DNA from 2 places in the Tessaracoccus luoxuelianae genome. Region 2 is predicted to be linked to the other one. Evidence: riboswitches for the same ligand, from Rfam matches in the RefSeq annotation. Region 2 holds a riboswitch; the other holds the start of a gene.
The links. Region 2 has a riboswitch for thiamine pyrophosphate ahead of ACX1D1_RS05360 (thiamine ABC transporter substrate-binding protein). Riboswitches for the same ligand answer to the same signal wherever they lie in the genome.
Positions count from the first base shown of each region.

Region 1 (7,521 bases), 1.4 Mb from region 2:
CCGGGGTGCGGCTGAGGGTCCACCGCGAGCCAGAGTCCAGGGCGCGCATCAGGTAGTCCCGGGCCTCCTCCACCGACTCCAGCCGCACGCCAGTGGCGCGAGTGTCGCCGCGGCGGGCGGCGACGGCGGCGATGGCGGAGCTGAGCGTGCAGCCGGTGCCGTGAGTATGGCGGGTGTTGAAGCGCGGGCCGGTCAGCAGCGCCAACTCTGTGCCGTGGGCGAAGACGTCGGTGAGCTCCGGGTCGGTGAGGTGCCCGCCCTTGGCCAGGACGGCGCGCACTCCTGTCGCCACCAGTTGCCGGGCCTGGCGGATGAGGCCGTTGGTGTCGGTCACGGGCGGTTGGTCCAGGAGGACGGCCGCCTCGGGGACGTTCGGGGTCACCAGGTCCGCGAGGGGGAGCAGGCGGGTGCGCACAACGTCGATGGCGTCGTCGGTGAGCAGCGCGTCGCCGGAGGTGGCGATCATGACGGGGTCCAGGATGATGAGGCCCGCGTCGTCGCGGCGTTCCTCCAGGACGTCGGCGACGGCGTTGGCGACGGCGGCGTTGGAGAGCATGCCGAGCTTCGTGGCGGCGACGGGGAGGTCGTCGAAGACGGCGAGGATCTGGTCGCGGACGAAGGCCGGGTCCACGGGGCGGGCCTGGCGGACGCCCTGCGTGTTCTGGACCGTGAGCCCGGCGAGCGCCGCCGCGCCGTAGACGCCGAGCGCGGTGAAGGTCTTGAGGTCGGCCTGGATGCCGGCGCCGCCGCTGGGGTCTGAGCCGGCGATACTGAGGGCGATCTTCGGGGTGGACGTGCGTGTCATCGGGTTCTCCAGAGTGCGAGCAGCTCGTCGGCGGCCGCTCGGGGATCGGGCGCGGTGGTGAGGGCTGAGACCACACAGATGCCGTCGACCCCGGTGGCGATCGCCACGGCGGCGTTGGTGGCGTTGATGCCGCCGATCGCGACAGTCTTGGCCCGTCCCGCGGTGCGCAGGACCAGGCGGGCGGCGCCGTCGAGGCCCAGGGCGGGGGCGGCGTCGGTCTTGGTGGGGGTGGCCCAGAGCGGCGAGAGGCCGAGGACGTCCGCGGTGAGGTCGCTCAGCTCCGCCTCCAGCTCGGCGTCGGTTGAGATGCTGAGACCGATGAGAATGTCGCGGCCGAGGCGGGCGCGGGCCTGGCTGATGTCGCCGTCGTCCTGGCCCTGGTGGAAGTGGAGGCCGAGTTCCTCGGCGGCGTGGAGGCGGTCGTTGACGACGAGCGCCGTGGTGCGTCCGGTGGCGTCGAATGCCCTGTCACGGGCGTCGACGCAGGCGCGGGCCAGGGCGAGGAACTCGGTGCCGTGGAGCTCCTTGTCGCGGATCTGCACCACGCCGGCGCCGCCGAGGATGGCCTGCTCGACGATCCCCGGCACGTGGGCTGGGCCACCCGACATCGCGGTGTCCGTGACGTAGTAGACGCGCCAGTCCACACCGTCGGCGAGGCCTGGCGTGGCCTGCGTCATGGCTGCTCCTCGACGGTGACGAGGGCGGCGACCTCGTCGGGGGTGAGCGCGTGAAGGGCGTCGAGCCAGGCGGTGCGGAAGCTGCCCGGGTGGCGGGCCTCGCGTGCTGCGGCCAGGCCCGCGGCGCCGAAGAGGGCGTGGGCGGCGACGACCGCGTCGTGGGAGGCGTGCGGGGCAGGGCCGTCGGCCCGGGTGGCGCCAAGGGTCGCCGCGACAGTCGCGCCCAGCGCGCACCCGGTGCCGATGACCAGCGGCATGAGCGGGTCACCGCCGGTGACGCGCGTGGTGCGGGTGGGGCTGACGATGACGTCGACGGGGCCGGAGATGGCCACGACGGCGCCGGTGCGTGCGGCGAGGCCTCGGGCGGTTTCGACGGCGGCCTCCACCTCGTCGGTGGCGTCCACCCCGCGCCCCCCGCCGCTGGCCCCGGCGAGGCCCAGGATCTCGGAGGCGTTGCCGCGGATGGCGGTGGGGCGGTGGGCGAGAAGGTCGCGGGCGAGCTGGGTGCGCACGGGGAGGGCGCCGACCGCGACCGGGTCCAGGACCCAGGGGGTGCCGGCGCCGTCGGCGGCCGCCGCTGCGCGCCTCATGCCCTCGTGCTGCTCGGAGAGCCCGTTGCCGACGTTGATGAGCAGGGCTGAGGCCACCGTCGCGAAGATGGCGGCCTCCTCGGGGAGGTCGATCATGGCGGGGGCGGCGCCGGCGGCGAGGAGCACGTTGGCGGTGATCTCGGGCACCACGGTGTTGGTCATGCAGTGCACCAGCGGGGTGGCGGCGCGGACGGCGGTGAGGATGGCGCTCGTCGGTCCGAGGGTAGAGGCGTCGCTGGCTTTGGTGGCGTCGTCGGGTGTGGAGGGTGTGGGGTTGGTCATGAGTGGTGGCTCCCTTCGCTAGCACGACCTAGATCAGGTGTTGCGGGTGTGTTCTCAGCCCCGACTTCGGGGCACCCCGGCGTCGGCGAGCCTACCAGCGCCCCGTTGGCCTCGCTCCGACGCCCGCCGCCGCGTTCGGCGCCTGCGTTCCGTCGCGGCGCCGCAGTCGGCCCCGTTCCCGAGCCCGCCGCCGCCTGCGTTCCGTCTCAGCGCCTGCATTCCATCCCTGCGCCTGCGTTCCGTCTCAGCGCCTGCGGTGCTATTCGACGCCTGCGCAATATCGCTGGCGTCCAGGAGCCGCCTGCGTTGCGTACAGGAGCCCGCGCTGTAGCTCTGGCGGCTCGAGTTTACGCAGGCGGCCCGGCGGCCGAGCACGTGCTCATCGGCTCGCGCGGCCAGCCGGGCAGGCTGACCTGGTCGTCGAGTTGAGCTGAGGACTTCGCAGCATGACCGGCCGACGCTCGCCCCCCTCACGTGTGGACAAGCCTGGTAGATCGCAGAAATTGGTCCCACTTATCCACAACTGACCAATTCACCCTGCCAACGAGGTGCCCGCCGTCGTCAAATAGCTGGGTGAACGAACACTGGACGGCGCGACAGCTTCTTGACCTCGGTATCACCCCGAGCGACCTGAGATCCCGCGTGAAGAGCGGGGCCTTGCTGCGACTTCGACGGGGTCACTACGCAGCGACTTCTGAAGAGAGCCCGGAGGCCGAGCACCTGCGTCTGATCCGGGCGACAGTGCCCGAGGTGGCTTCTTCGAGCGTATTCAGCCACACTTCCGCGGCTGTGCTCCATGGGCTGCCCGTCCCGGCTGACGTGTTGGACGTGGTCACGATGATCCGGACAACTCCCGGGCACGGCGACGGCACAACCCACCTCCGAGTTCGCAACACGGCGTTGCTGCGCGAGCACATCACGGAGTTGGAGGGCTTGCCAGGGACCACACTGGAGCGAACGATCTGTGACGTTGCGCGGCTGTCCCCCTTCGAGTGGGGGGTGGCCGCGGCAGATGCCGGGTTGCGAGCATCTGCCGACGTGGCAGAGCTGCACCGCATTCTGCGGCTGCATCCACGGCTGCAGAGGGTATCCGTCGCCAAACGCGCGATCGCCGTCGCGGACGGTCGCGCTGAGTCCCCGGCAGAGTCGCTGAGCCGAGTTCAGATGATGCGCTGGAACGTCCCCGCGCCCGTGCTGCAGTACGAGGTCATCGACGAAAACGGTGTCCTCGTAGCTCGGACTGATTTCGGTTGGCCAGAGCTGGGTCTGGTCGGTGAGGTCGACGGCAAGGCCAAGTACGGTCGCCTCCTGAAGCCAGGGGAGAAGGCTGAGGACGCGGTGATGCGGGAGAAGCGTCGCGAGCAGGAGATCCGTCGTCAAGGACTCTGGCCCATTCGGTGGGGGTGGAAGGAAATCCACGACGGGCGACAGTTGGCGGCGCTCATCCGCGATGGGATCAAGAACGCCCTGCCCCGGGCCTCCTGATGCGCCTGCGCTGAGTTTCCCGGCCGGCGCTATAGCGCAGGCCGGGGTACGGAACACAGGCGCAAAGTGACCCAAGGCAGGCGTCGGGACTTAGGGCAGGCGCCGGGAGTCAACGCAGGCGTCGGGACCCAAGGCAGGCGTCGGGACTTAGGGCAGGCGCCGCGAGCGAACGCAGGCGTCAGCCGCCGACGGCGGCGCGGGCCGCCACGAACGCCTCCACCGCGACATCCAAGTCCGCCCGCGACAGTCCCGCCGACATCTGGGTCCGGATCCGGGCGGCACCCCTCGGTACGACGGGGAACGAGAACGCCCTCACGTAGACGCCCCGGGCGAGGACCTCGTCGGCCATCCTCGCCGCCAGCACCGCGTCGCCGAGCATCACCGGCACGATCGCGTGGTCTGACTCCGGGATCTCGAAGCCCTCCTCCGCCATCCGCCGCCTGAAGTACGCCGTGTTCTCGGCCAGCTGTTCCAGCAGCGACGACGACGACTCCAGCAGCTCCAGGCACGCGATCGTGGCCGCGACGATCGACGGCGCCAGCGAGTTGCTGAACAGGTACGGCCGCGACCGTTGACGCAGCAGCTCCACCACCTCACGCCTCGCGGACGTGTAACCGCCCGACGCGCCGCCGAGCGCCTTGCCGAGGGTGCCGGTGAGGATGTCCACGCGGTCGACGACCCCGAACCGCTCCGGCGTCCCGGCCCCCGTCTCGCCGACGAAGCCCACCGCGTGGGAGTCGTCGACCATCACCAGCGCGTCGTACTCGTCGGCCAGCGCGCAGATCTCATCCAGAGGGGCGACGAAACCGTCCATCGAGAACACCCCGTCCGTGGCGATGACTCGGTGCCGTGCCCCCCGCGACGCCTCAAGCTGGGCGCGCAGATCGGCCATGTCGCGGTTGCGGTACCGGTAGCGGGCGGCCTTGCTCAGCCGCACCCCGTCGATGATGGAGGCGTGGTTGAGCTCGTCGGAGATGATGGCGTCCTCGGCCCCGAAGAGGGTCTCGAACAGGCCGCCGTTGGCGTCGAAGCACGACGAGTACAGGATGGTGTCCCAGCCGTCGTGACCGTCGGGCCCGCTGCGCAGGAACGCCGTCAGGCGCACCTCGAGCTCCTGATGCAGGGTCTGGGTTCCACAGATGAAGCGGACCGACGCCATGCCGAAGCCCCACCTGTCGTAGGCGCGCTTGGCGGCGGCGATCAGCACCGGCGAGTTCGCCAGCCCCAGGTAGTTGTTGGCGCAGAGGTTGATCACCTCGCCCGACGGTGTCCCGACGTGCGCTGCCTGCGCAGTGGTCAGCGGCGCCTCCGTCTTGTACAGCCCGTCTGCGCGCAACTGTTCGAGCTCGCCGCGGATGTGGTCCAGGAATGCCATGGTGTTCCTCACTCGTCCCAGGTCAGGATGACTTTGCCGGCGTGCCCCGCGGCCGCGACATCGAACGCCTCGCGAAACCCCGTTGCGGGGAAGCGGTGCGTGATGACCCCCGAGATGTCCAGCCCGGAGCGCAGCAGGGCGCTCATGGCGTACCAGGTCTCGAAGATCTGCCGGCCGGTGACCCCCTGGATGGTCAGCATGTTGAAGATGATGGTGGTGAAGTCCACCTCGAGCGGCTTCGACGGCGTCCCGAGCAGCGCGATCCGGCCGCCGTGGGTCATGTGCGCGATCATCGACGACAGTGCCGCGCCAGATCCGGACATCTCCAGCCCGATGTCGAATCCCTCCCGCATGTCGAAGCGTTCGTAGACATCCGCCAGGTCTTCACGGGCGACGTTGACGGTGCTGCTCAGCCCCACGCGTCGAGCCAGTGCGAGCCGCTCGTCGCCGAGGTCCGTGATGACCACGTTGCGCGCCCCCTGGAACTTCGCGACGAGCGCCGCCATGATCCCGATCGGTCCGGCCCCGCTGACCAGCACGTCCTCGGCGAGCGCCGGGAACTGCAGGGCGGCGTGGACGGCGTTGCCGAACGGGTCGAAGATCGCCGCGACATCCGGCTCCACCGGCGTGTGGTGCACCCACACATTCGACGACGGCATGGCGAAGTACTCGCAGAAGGCGCCGTCGACGCGGTACCCGATGCCCCGGGTGTTGCGGCACAGGTGCCGCTTCCCCGCGAGGCAGGCCCGGCAGCGCCCGCACACGTAGTGCCCCTCGCCGGAGATGAACTGGCCCACCTCGAGGCCTGTCACCGACGAGCCCAACTCCACGATCTCGCCGCAGAACTCATGCCCCAGGATGAGCGGGGTGGTCACCACCTGCGACGCCCAGCCGTCCCAGCCGTCGATGTGAAGGTCGGTGCCGCAGATCCCGGTGCGCATGACCCGGATGAGTACCTCGTTCGGGCTCGGGGTGGGACGCGGCAGCTCGATCAGCTCCAGCCCGGGGCCCGGCCGCGTCTTCGCTAGCGCCAACATGGACTCATCGTGGCAGATGACTCCCGGGCGGTGGGCCCGGGCGGGATGTGAACGTAGGCTTGACGGCATGTGTCGCAACATCCGGCCGCTGAACAACTTCGAGCCTCCCGCCACCAGCGACGAGGTGAACGCCGCGGCGCTGCAGTACGTGCGCAAGGTCGCGGGGGTCACCAAGCCCAGCAAGGCCAACGAGGAGGCGTTCCATCGCGCGGTCCACGCCATCGCCCACATCACGGCGGACCTGCTCGACGAGCTGGTCACCACCGCCCCGCCGAAGGACCGGGACGCCGAGCGCGTGAAGGCCCAGGCCCGCGCCGCCAAGCGCTACGCCACCGAGGCCGCATCGTGACCTCCGCCGCCGAGCTGCACGTGGGGGCCAGGCTCACGCCGTCGAAGATCGAGCTGCTCCAGGCCTGGCTGCCCACGCAGCGCTGGTTCTTCGGCGATCCCTCCACGCTCCAGCGCGCCGCCGGCTTCAGGCTGGTCGATCCCGACGGCGAGGTGGGGCTGGACTGCATGGTGATCTCCACCGGAGGGGAGTACTACTTCGTGCCCGTCACGTGGCGCGCCGCGCCCTTCGACGGCGTGAAGCCGATCGGCACCCTGCAGCACTCGGAGCTTGGCCTGCGCTACTGCTACGACGCGGCGACGGACCCGGTGTTCGTCGACGAGGCGTCGCGGATCATCCGGGAGGCGGACCACGAGGCCGAACTGCGCGACGCCCATGGCGCACAGCTGCCGATCACCATGACCGCGGACGGCACCGGCGCGCTCCCCGGTGAAGGCGAACGGCTGGAGATCATGCGGCTGCTCATCAGGGCCGTGCCCACGCCGGACAACGCGGCCGGCTCGCTGATCGGCCGCTGGACGGACCACGAGGGCCCGCGCCACGACGTGCTCGCCATCCTCCACTGAGGGGACTCGCCACCGTGTGCAGGGTCGTGGCGCGACGAGCGACCGAGCCGATCTAGAAGCCCAACCCCTCTGACATCGCGCGGATGTGTTCCGCGCTGGTGCGCAGCCGTGACAACTCGTCCTCGGACACCGGAAGCTCCAGCTGCGTGCCCGCGCCGTCTCGGCCCACCACGGTCGGCACCGCCATGCACACACCCGAGATGCCGTGCCAGCCCTCCAGCATCCGCGACACCGGCAGCACCCGCCGCTCATCGCGCAGCACCGACTCGATGATCCGCGTTGCGGCCAACCCGATGGCGTAGTTGGTGGCTCCCTTGCCCTCGATCACCTCGTAGGCCGCGTTGACCACTCGATG
Region 1 covers NZ_CM137013.1:3,232,340-3,239,860, reverse strand. The annotation lists gene thiD (bifunctional hydroxymethylpyrimidine kinase/phosphomethylpyrimidine kinase) at 1-805, opposite strand, end outside; gene ACX1D1_RS15005 (thiamine phosphate synthase) at 802-1,482, opposite strand; gene thiM (hydroxyethylthiazole kinase) at 1,479-2,354, opposite strand; TPP riboswitch at 2,348-2,443, opposite strand; partial or broken gene ACX1D1_RS14995 (hypothetical protein) at 2,829-2,996, shown strand; gene ACX1D1_RS14990 (hypothetical protein) at 3,105-3,839, shown strand; gene kbl (glycine C-acetyltransferase) at 4,018-5,214, opposite strand; gene tdh (L-threonine 3-dehydrogenase, zinc-binding type) at 5,223-6,251, opposite strand; gene ACX1D1_RS14975 (DUF2277 domain-containing protein) at 6,319-6,600, shown strand; gene ACX1D1_RS14970 (maltokinase N-terminal cap-like domain-containing protein) at 6,597-7,166, shown strand; gene ACX1D1_RS14965 (L-lactate dehydrogenase) at 7,219-7,521, opposite strand, start outside.
Region 1: it holds a riboswitch for thiamine pyrophosphate, as region 2 does, so the genes downstream of both, thiM (hydroxyethylthiazole kinase) here and ACX1D1_RS05360 (thiamine ABC transporter substrate-binding protein) in region 2, are expected to answer to the same signal.

Region 2 (7,521 bases):
CAGCCAGCCGAGCAGCCCGTCGGGGCGCAACAGCGACCCGAACGCCACGCCCACCACCACCGTCGGCAACACGAAGGGGATGGTCACCAGCGCGCGGAGCGTGTCGCGGCCGCGGAAGCGGCGGCGGTACAGCAGGTGCGCGCCGGGGAGCCCGAGCGCGAGGCAGAGCACCGTCGACAGGGACGCCGAGCCGAGCGTGAAGCCCACGGCCCCCCACGTGCGGGGGGAGCCGAAGACCGACGCGAAGCCCTCAAGCGTCCAGGCCGAGCCGTCGTGGAGGCCGCGGGCGACGAGGCTGGCGGCCGGCCACGCGAAGAAGACGGCCAGGAAGGCGGCCGGCACCCCCGCCGCGACCGTCCAGCCCGCCCACCAAAGCCCGCGGCTCAACTGGTGGCGTCGGTCCACGCCCTGATCCACTCGTCGCGGTTGGCGCCGATCTCGGACTGCGGGACGTCGATGGGCTCGTCGGGGAGCACCGCGAACTTCTCCCACTGCTCGGGGAGGGGAGTGCCAGGGACGACGGGGAACATGTAGAGGTTCTCGGGGATCGCGGCCTGCACCTCGGGGGTGAGCAGGAAGTCGATGAACTTCCCGGCCCCCACCGCGTTCTCAGCCCCGGCGATCACGCCCGCGTACTCGACCTGCCGGAAGCAGGTCTCCAGGAGCGCGACGGTGGTGGACTCGTCCCCCGCGACAGTGAAGGCCGGTGAGGTGGCGTAGGACAGCACGAGGGGCCGTGGCCCCTTGCCGTCGGCGCCGGAGAAGTCCGTGTAGTAGGCCTCCGTCCAGCCCGAGGCCACCTTGGCGCCGTTGTCCATCAGCGCGCGCCAGTAATCCAGGTAGCCGTCGCCCTTGGCGCCGACCGTGGCGATGAGGAAGGCCAGGCCCGGCGACGACGAGGCCGGGTTCGTGACCGTCAGCAGGTCCTTGTAGGCGGGCTCGGCCAGGTCGTCGAGGGTGACCGGTAGGAGGAGGTCGTTGGCCTCGAACCAGACGGTGTCGGCGTTGATGCAGACGTCGCCGTAGTCGAAGGGGGTGAGGTCCGTGGCGAGGAACTCCTCGGGCAGCGACGCGGATGCCGGGGAGGTGTAGGGGGCGAGGACCCCCGCCTCGGAGGCCCGCGACGCGAACGTGTTGTCCACGCCCACCACCACGTCCCCGAGCGGGGAGTCCTTGGTGAGGATGAGCTGGTTGACCAGGGCGCCAGCGTCGCCCGGGGTGGTGTAGGTGACCTCGTAGCCGGTCTCCTCGGCGAAGCGGGCCTTCAGCTCGTCGGGCAGGGTGAAGGCGTCGTGGGTGAACACGGTCAGTGAGCTGGTCTCGGTGGTGGTGGCCGTCGGCGCTCCGGTGGTGGCGGGCTCGCCGCCTGCGCAGGCGCTGAGCGCCAGGACGGCTGCCCCGGCTGCGAGGGCGCGGCTGGTGCTGATCATGGTGGTTGTCTCCTTTCGGAGGCTCGGCCGGGCCGAGGAGATCTCACTCCCTACGCCGGTGCTAACCGGATCAGGTTTGAGGGTCTGCGGACTGTCCGCACTCTCAGCGCCCCGTGGCGCTCCCCTGTGTTGCCCCCAGCCTATACCGGCGGCAGGGGGACCCTCCACGCGGTCCGTGGGCCGCTCGCTTCAGTTGATCTCGGCGATCCTCGACATCGCGTCGCGGACCTGGCGTGCCCGCAGCTGCCCGATGCCCTCCACCTCGAGCAGCGCGCTCAGCGGGGCGGCGAACAGTTCCTGGATGGTGAAGCGGTCCACGAGCCTGGTCACCAGGGGCGCCGGCAGGCGCCCCACCTTGGTCAACAGGCGGACACCTCGTGTGGCGACCGCCTGCTCCATGTTGGGGTTGGGCCCGAAGCCGAGTCGCTGCGCGACCAGCGCCCCACTGAACAGCTCCTCGGTGGAGAAGTTGTGCAGGCGGGCCAGATCGAACTCGGCGGGATCCTCCAGGTTGTGCGCGTAGTCCTCCGTGAGCAACTCCGCGACGCCGTCGAACGCGGAGGCGAGCTCGGCGTGCTGCATCGCCACCATCCGGCCCTCGACGCCGAGGACGTCGGCGTGGAACTGCATCTCGGAGGACAGCCGGCGGGTCAGCTCCAGGCGGTGGACCACGTGGGCGAGATCGCGCAGGGTCACCTGCTCCCCGATCTCCAGGGCCGTGAACTGATCCATCAGGTCTCCCAGCCGGGCGACCACCCGCGACAACGTGGCCAGCGTCTGGTTCGCCCTGCTGATCACCTGGGAGGCGGTTTCGACGACGTGGCGCCGGCCGTCGAGGAAGAGCGACACGGTCGACATCGAGGCCGACACCGTCACCACCGGTACCCCGGCGGCCTGCGCGGTGCGGTCCGCCGAGCGGTGCCGGGTTCCGGTCTCCGCGGTGGGCAGGTCACCCGCCGGCACCAGGTGCACCCCGGCCGCGATGATCCGGGTGAGGTCCGTGGAGAGGATGATGGCGCCGTCGAGCTTGGCCAGCTCCCGCAGCGCCTGCTCGGTGCATTCCACACCGATCTGGAACCCGCCCGAGCACACCTGCGTCACCTTGGAGTTGTTGCCCAGCACGATCAGTGCGCCCGTGCGACCCAGCAGGATGCGGTCCAGTCCGGCGCGCAGTGGAGTGCCGGGCGCGAGGAGCTTCAGGTAGCGGCGAACGGTGGACTTGGCCAACACACCTCCTTGTGGATCAGCCCAGTCTAGGTGCGCGAGGGGCCACCCGCGTCGTCGGAGAGGCGAGCCCTCCGGTCGGTCCGCTTGACCGTGCGGCGGAAGGGCCGATCGTGCCACAGGATGGTGGCCACCATCACGAGGCCACCGACGGCGGCGAGCAGGAAGAAGACCATCCCGAGCGCCGGGTATCCGAGGAGCCGCGGGCCGACGTCGGCGAACATCAGGAGGGCGGCCGCGATCGTGATGGCCGCCAGGATGAGGGCCGTGGACAGCCGGTTGGCCACCTGCTGCAGCACCATCAGGACGCGGTTCTCGTCGAAGGCGTTGACGGTGAACGCCAGCTCCCCCTCCGTCAGGGAATCCAGCAGGCGGTTGGCGCGGCGGGGGAGCCGCTCCAGGAACTCCTTGCCCTCGATGGTGCCGAGCAGGGTCTGCCCGGCGCTGGGCTTCAGGCCGGCGGTGAGGATGGTGGGGAGGTTTGCCTGGATGGCCTCGATGGGGGTGAAGCGCGGGTCCAGGTGCTGCGTGGCCTGGTCCAGGTTGAGCAGTGCCTTGGCCACCAGGGTCATCTCCGCGGGTGGGCGGAGGCCGTGCACGCCGGAGACGCGGGCCAGCTGCATCAGCACGCTGCCCGCCTGGAGGTCTGCTCCCATGGACAGCGTCGCCGATACCAGGTGCGAGACGTCGTCGCGGAAGGCCGCCGCGTCGTACTCGTCGGTGGGGTGACCCATGTCGGCCAGGATGGTCGCGGCGCCCTCGCCGTCGCCTTCACCGATGGAGACCAGCAGCTTGACCATGGCGCTCCGGAGCCGCCGTGGAAGCCGCACCACCATGCCCACGTCGAGGATCGCCACACGATGGTCCGGCGTGAGGAACAGGTTGCCCGGGTGAGGGTCGGCGTGCAGGATGCCGTCGATCAGCATGGCGCTGAGCATGAAGCGGAACAGGGAGGCGGCCAGCCGGGCGCCGTCGACATCGAGCATCGCCAGCGGGCCGACGTCGGTGATCTTCTTGCCGGGGACGAACTCCATGGTCAGGACGTCGTCGGTGGAGTAATCCGCGATGTAGGCGGGGACCACGAGGTCCGGTTCGTCCTCGACGAGCTCCAGGAAGGTGTCGAGGTTGGCGGCCTCCTTGCGGTAGTCCAACTCGTCGGCCATGGACCGGCGGAACTGAGCGAGCATCTTGGCCGCCCCCAGGCGGGGGCCGATGGCGGTGTTGGCGTCGGCGAAGTCCGCCAGCTCGGCCAGCGAGGCCAGGTCGCTGCGCACGCGTTCCCGGACGCCCGGACGCAGCACCTTGACCACCACGTCGCGGCCGGTGCGGGTGACGGCCCGATGGGCCTGGGCGAGCGAGGCTGAGGCGAGCGGGACGTCGTCGAACTCGGCGAACAGCGTCGAGACGGGGGCGCCCAGGGAGTCCTCGATGCGCTGCCGGATCTCCTCGACGGGGACGGCATCGACGTTGTCCTGCAGCCGGGTGAGCGCCTCGGTGTAGGAGGTGGGCAGCAGGTCCTGGCGGGTGGACAGCAGCTGGCCGAACTTGATGAAGGTTGGTCCGAGCTTCTCCAGCCCCTCGGTGAACTTCACGGCGTCCTCGGCCTGTGTGGCGTCGGGGGACTCGCCGGGTAGCGGAGAAGCGTCGGTGTTGAACGCCTTGAGGTGCCGGATGAGCAGTCCGCCGAGCTGGGTCATCATGGCGAGGTCTGGCATTTTTCTCCTGAGAGCGGTGGTCTGGCTCCACGCTACTGCTGACTGGCCCCCCGGTCGGGGTGAACCGGCTACGGAATCCTCCGTCAGCGAACCGTTTTGACCTTCACGCAGCGTCAAGGATTAGCGTCGAGCCATGACCGATGTTCAGACACTTATCCAGACCCTCGCCAGCACCGATGGCACCGCCCGGCGCCACGCCGCCCTCGCCCTGGGTGCCACGCGGGACGCCGCGGCCGCGCCGGCCCTGCTGGATCGGCTGCGGATCGAACGCGACCCCCGCGTCCGCGAGGATCTCACCTGGGCGCTTGTCCAGCACGCCGAGGAGGCGGAGGCGGACCTGCTGGCCATGCTGACCAGCCCGGAGGCGGACCAGCGACGCGCCGGCGCGCACGTGCTCAGCAAGATCGGCGACCCTGCCCACTTCGAGAGCCTCCGTCCGCTCGTCGGCGACGAGCACGCCGACGTGGCGATCAAGGCCTACCGCGCTGTGGCCAACACCGGGCGCCACGAGGCGGCCGGTGCGCTGGCCGAGCGTCTGGGCGACGGTGATGCGCTGCAACGCGACGCCCTCACCACCGCGATGCACCGCCTGGGGGAGAAGGCCGTTCCCGCGCTGACGGCCGCCCTCGGTGATCCCGACGCCGAGGTGCGGGCCCACGCCGCGGAGGCGCTCGGCCACCTCGGCGGACCGCATGCCGACCCAGCGGTGGACGCCTTGGAGGCCTCCGCCGGCGACGGCGACGCCACCGTCGCGCTGCATGCGGTGTCTGCACTGGGGCAGCTCAGCGAGGTGTCCGACGGCGCCCTGGCGCGTATCGCCGACGGCGGTGACGCACTGCTCGCTCAGGTGGCTGGTCGCTTCCTGGCCGCCCGTTCCGAGTCCGCCAAGGCGAAGGCCTGACGGTCCGCCATGAGGCGCCGGGCGAGGAGCCGGGCGCGCTGATCCGGTGAGTCCAACTCACCCGCGACGGCGCGCCCGGCCTCCTGACCGTCGATTTGACCGAGCGCCAGGAGGGCCGAGAAGCGCACCTCCCGGTCCGGGTCCGAGAGGAGGGCCGCCAGCGCCCCGACGCTCGCGGGCGCCCGGATCAGGCCCAGCGTCTCGGCCGCCAGCGCCCTGACCGATGGCGCGGGATCCGACGTGGCTGCCAGAAGCGGCTCCACCGCGCCCGCGAGGCGGGCCAGCGAGGCCGCGACCTCATCCCTGACGGCGGCTCTGGGGTCTGCGAGGGCCCCGATCAGCGCGTCCACCGCGCCATGCCCGGCCACCTGTCCCAGGCTGAACGCGGCCTTGGCCGCCACGGTGGCGTCCTCGTCTTCCAGCAGCCCGGCCAGCATCGACACCGCCCCCGGGTCCCGGAGCTTGCCCAGGACGTGCGCCAGGGACAGGCGGGCGTCCCGGTCTCCGGTGGCCAGGGCCTCGCTCAGCTTGGCCGACGAGCCCTGCCCGCGTTGGGTGATCGCCCAGGTGGCGGCCTCACGGACGCCGGGCTCCGGATCGCTGCGCAGGATCTCGACGAGGTCCTCCAGGGGGGCGGCCTCGTGGCTGGACAGCGCCGCTCGGAAGCGGACCGCCGCATCCGGATGCCGTAACCGTTCGCTCAATGCGATGGCGTCCAGCACCTCGTCCCAGCCGGCCTCGGCCGCCGTCGTCAGCCCCCTCAGCCTGGCGAGCAGCTCCTGCTCGGCCACGATCCTGCGCTCGAGAGCCTCGATGTGCTGCTGGAGGAGGGTCGCGGCGTCGAAGGCCGGATCGTCCAGGGCGCTGCGCACCTCGGTGAGTGAGAGCCCGAGCGACTTGAGGTGCGCGATGGCCAGGAGGCGCACGAGGTCCTCATGGGAGTACAGCCGGTAGTCACCCGTCGACCGTTGGCTGGGGACCAGCAGGCCGAGCTGGTCGTAGTGGCGCAGCGTCCGGGGCGACAACCCCGTGCGCCGGGCAATCTCCCCGATCCGCAGCGCCTCCACCTCGGCCTCAACCCTGCCCGGAGACGTGAAGGGCCAGCGTCTCGATCGCCTCCGCCAGAGAGCCCACCTCGGTCACCTTCAACCCGCCTAGCCGGGGGACCTTGACCGTCACGTCCCGTGAGCCCCTCGGTACCAGGGCGAGCTCGAAGCCCAGCCTGGCCGCCTCGGCGAGCCGCCGCTCCACGCCCGGCACCCTCCGCAGGTCACCCGCGAGTCCCACCTCGCCCAGCGCGATCAGCCTGCGTGGGTATTGCCAGTCCACGGCGGCCGAGGCGATCGCGATCGCGGCTGCGAGGTCCAGAGAGGGGTCCGTGACCCGCGCCCCGCCGACGGTGGAGACGTAGACGTCGTGCTGGGACAGCGGGAGGCGAACCTTCCGCTCCAGCACCGCCAGCACCATGGCGATCCTCGAGCTGTCCAGGCCGTGGGTGGTGCGCCGCGGGGAGGACTGGTAGGGCGACGGCGCCACCAGCGCCTGGATCTCGGCGAGCAGCGGCCTCCTGCCTTCCATGGTCACCGTGACGCAGGTGCCCGGCGTCGGCTCGTTGTGCTCTGTGGTGAACAGCCCGGACGGGTCCGGTACCTCGACGATGCCCCTCTCGCTCATCTCGAAGCACCCCACCTCGTCCGCGGGGCCGAAGCGGTTCTTCGTGGCCCGCACCATCCGGAACCCCGAATGCCTGTCCCCGTCGAAGGTGAGGACCACGTCCACCAGGTGCTCGAGGGTGCGCGGGCCGGCGATGGCGCCGTCCTTGGTGACGTGTCCCACCAGGATCACGGCCATGTCCTCGCGCTTGGCCACCCTGCCCAGCGCGCCCGTGACCTCCCGCACCTGCGCGGGGCCGCCGGGCGCTCCCTCGGCCTCAGCCGTGGCGATGGTCTGGACCGAGTCCACCACGAGCAGGCTGGGACGGACGCTCTCCACGTGGCCGAGCACCGTGCCCAGATCCGTCTCGGAGGCCAGGTAGAGCTCGTCCGCGACGGATCCCGTGCGCTCGGCCCGCAGCCGCACCTGGGAGGCCGACTCCTCACCCGAGATGTACAGAGTGCGCTGTCCGGACCTTGCCCACTTGGCCGCCACGTCCAGCAGCAGCGTGGACTTGCCGACCCCGGGTTCGCCTGCCAGCAGAATCACCGATCCCGGCACGATGCCGTCGCCGAGCACCCGGTCCAGCTCCGCGATA
Region 2 covers NZ_CM137013.1:1,241,862-1,249,382, forward strand. The annotation lists gene ACX1D1_RS05355 (ABC transporter permease) at 1-405, opposite strand, end outside; gene ACX1D1_RS05360 (thiamine ABC transporter substrate-binding protein) at 384-1,430, opposite strand; TPP riboswitch at 1,461-1,566, opposite strand; gene disA (DNA integrity scanning diadenylate cyclase DisA) at 1,620-2,657, opposite strand; gene ACX1D1_RS05370 (ABC1 kinase family protein) at 2,684-4,369, opposite strand; gene ACX1D1_RS05375 (HEAT repeat domain-containing protein) at 4,503-5,270, shown strand; gene ACX1D1_RS05380 (HEAT repeat domain-containing protein) at 5,213-6,337, opposite strand; gene radA (DNA repair protein RadA) at 6,345-7,521, opposite strand, start outside.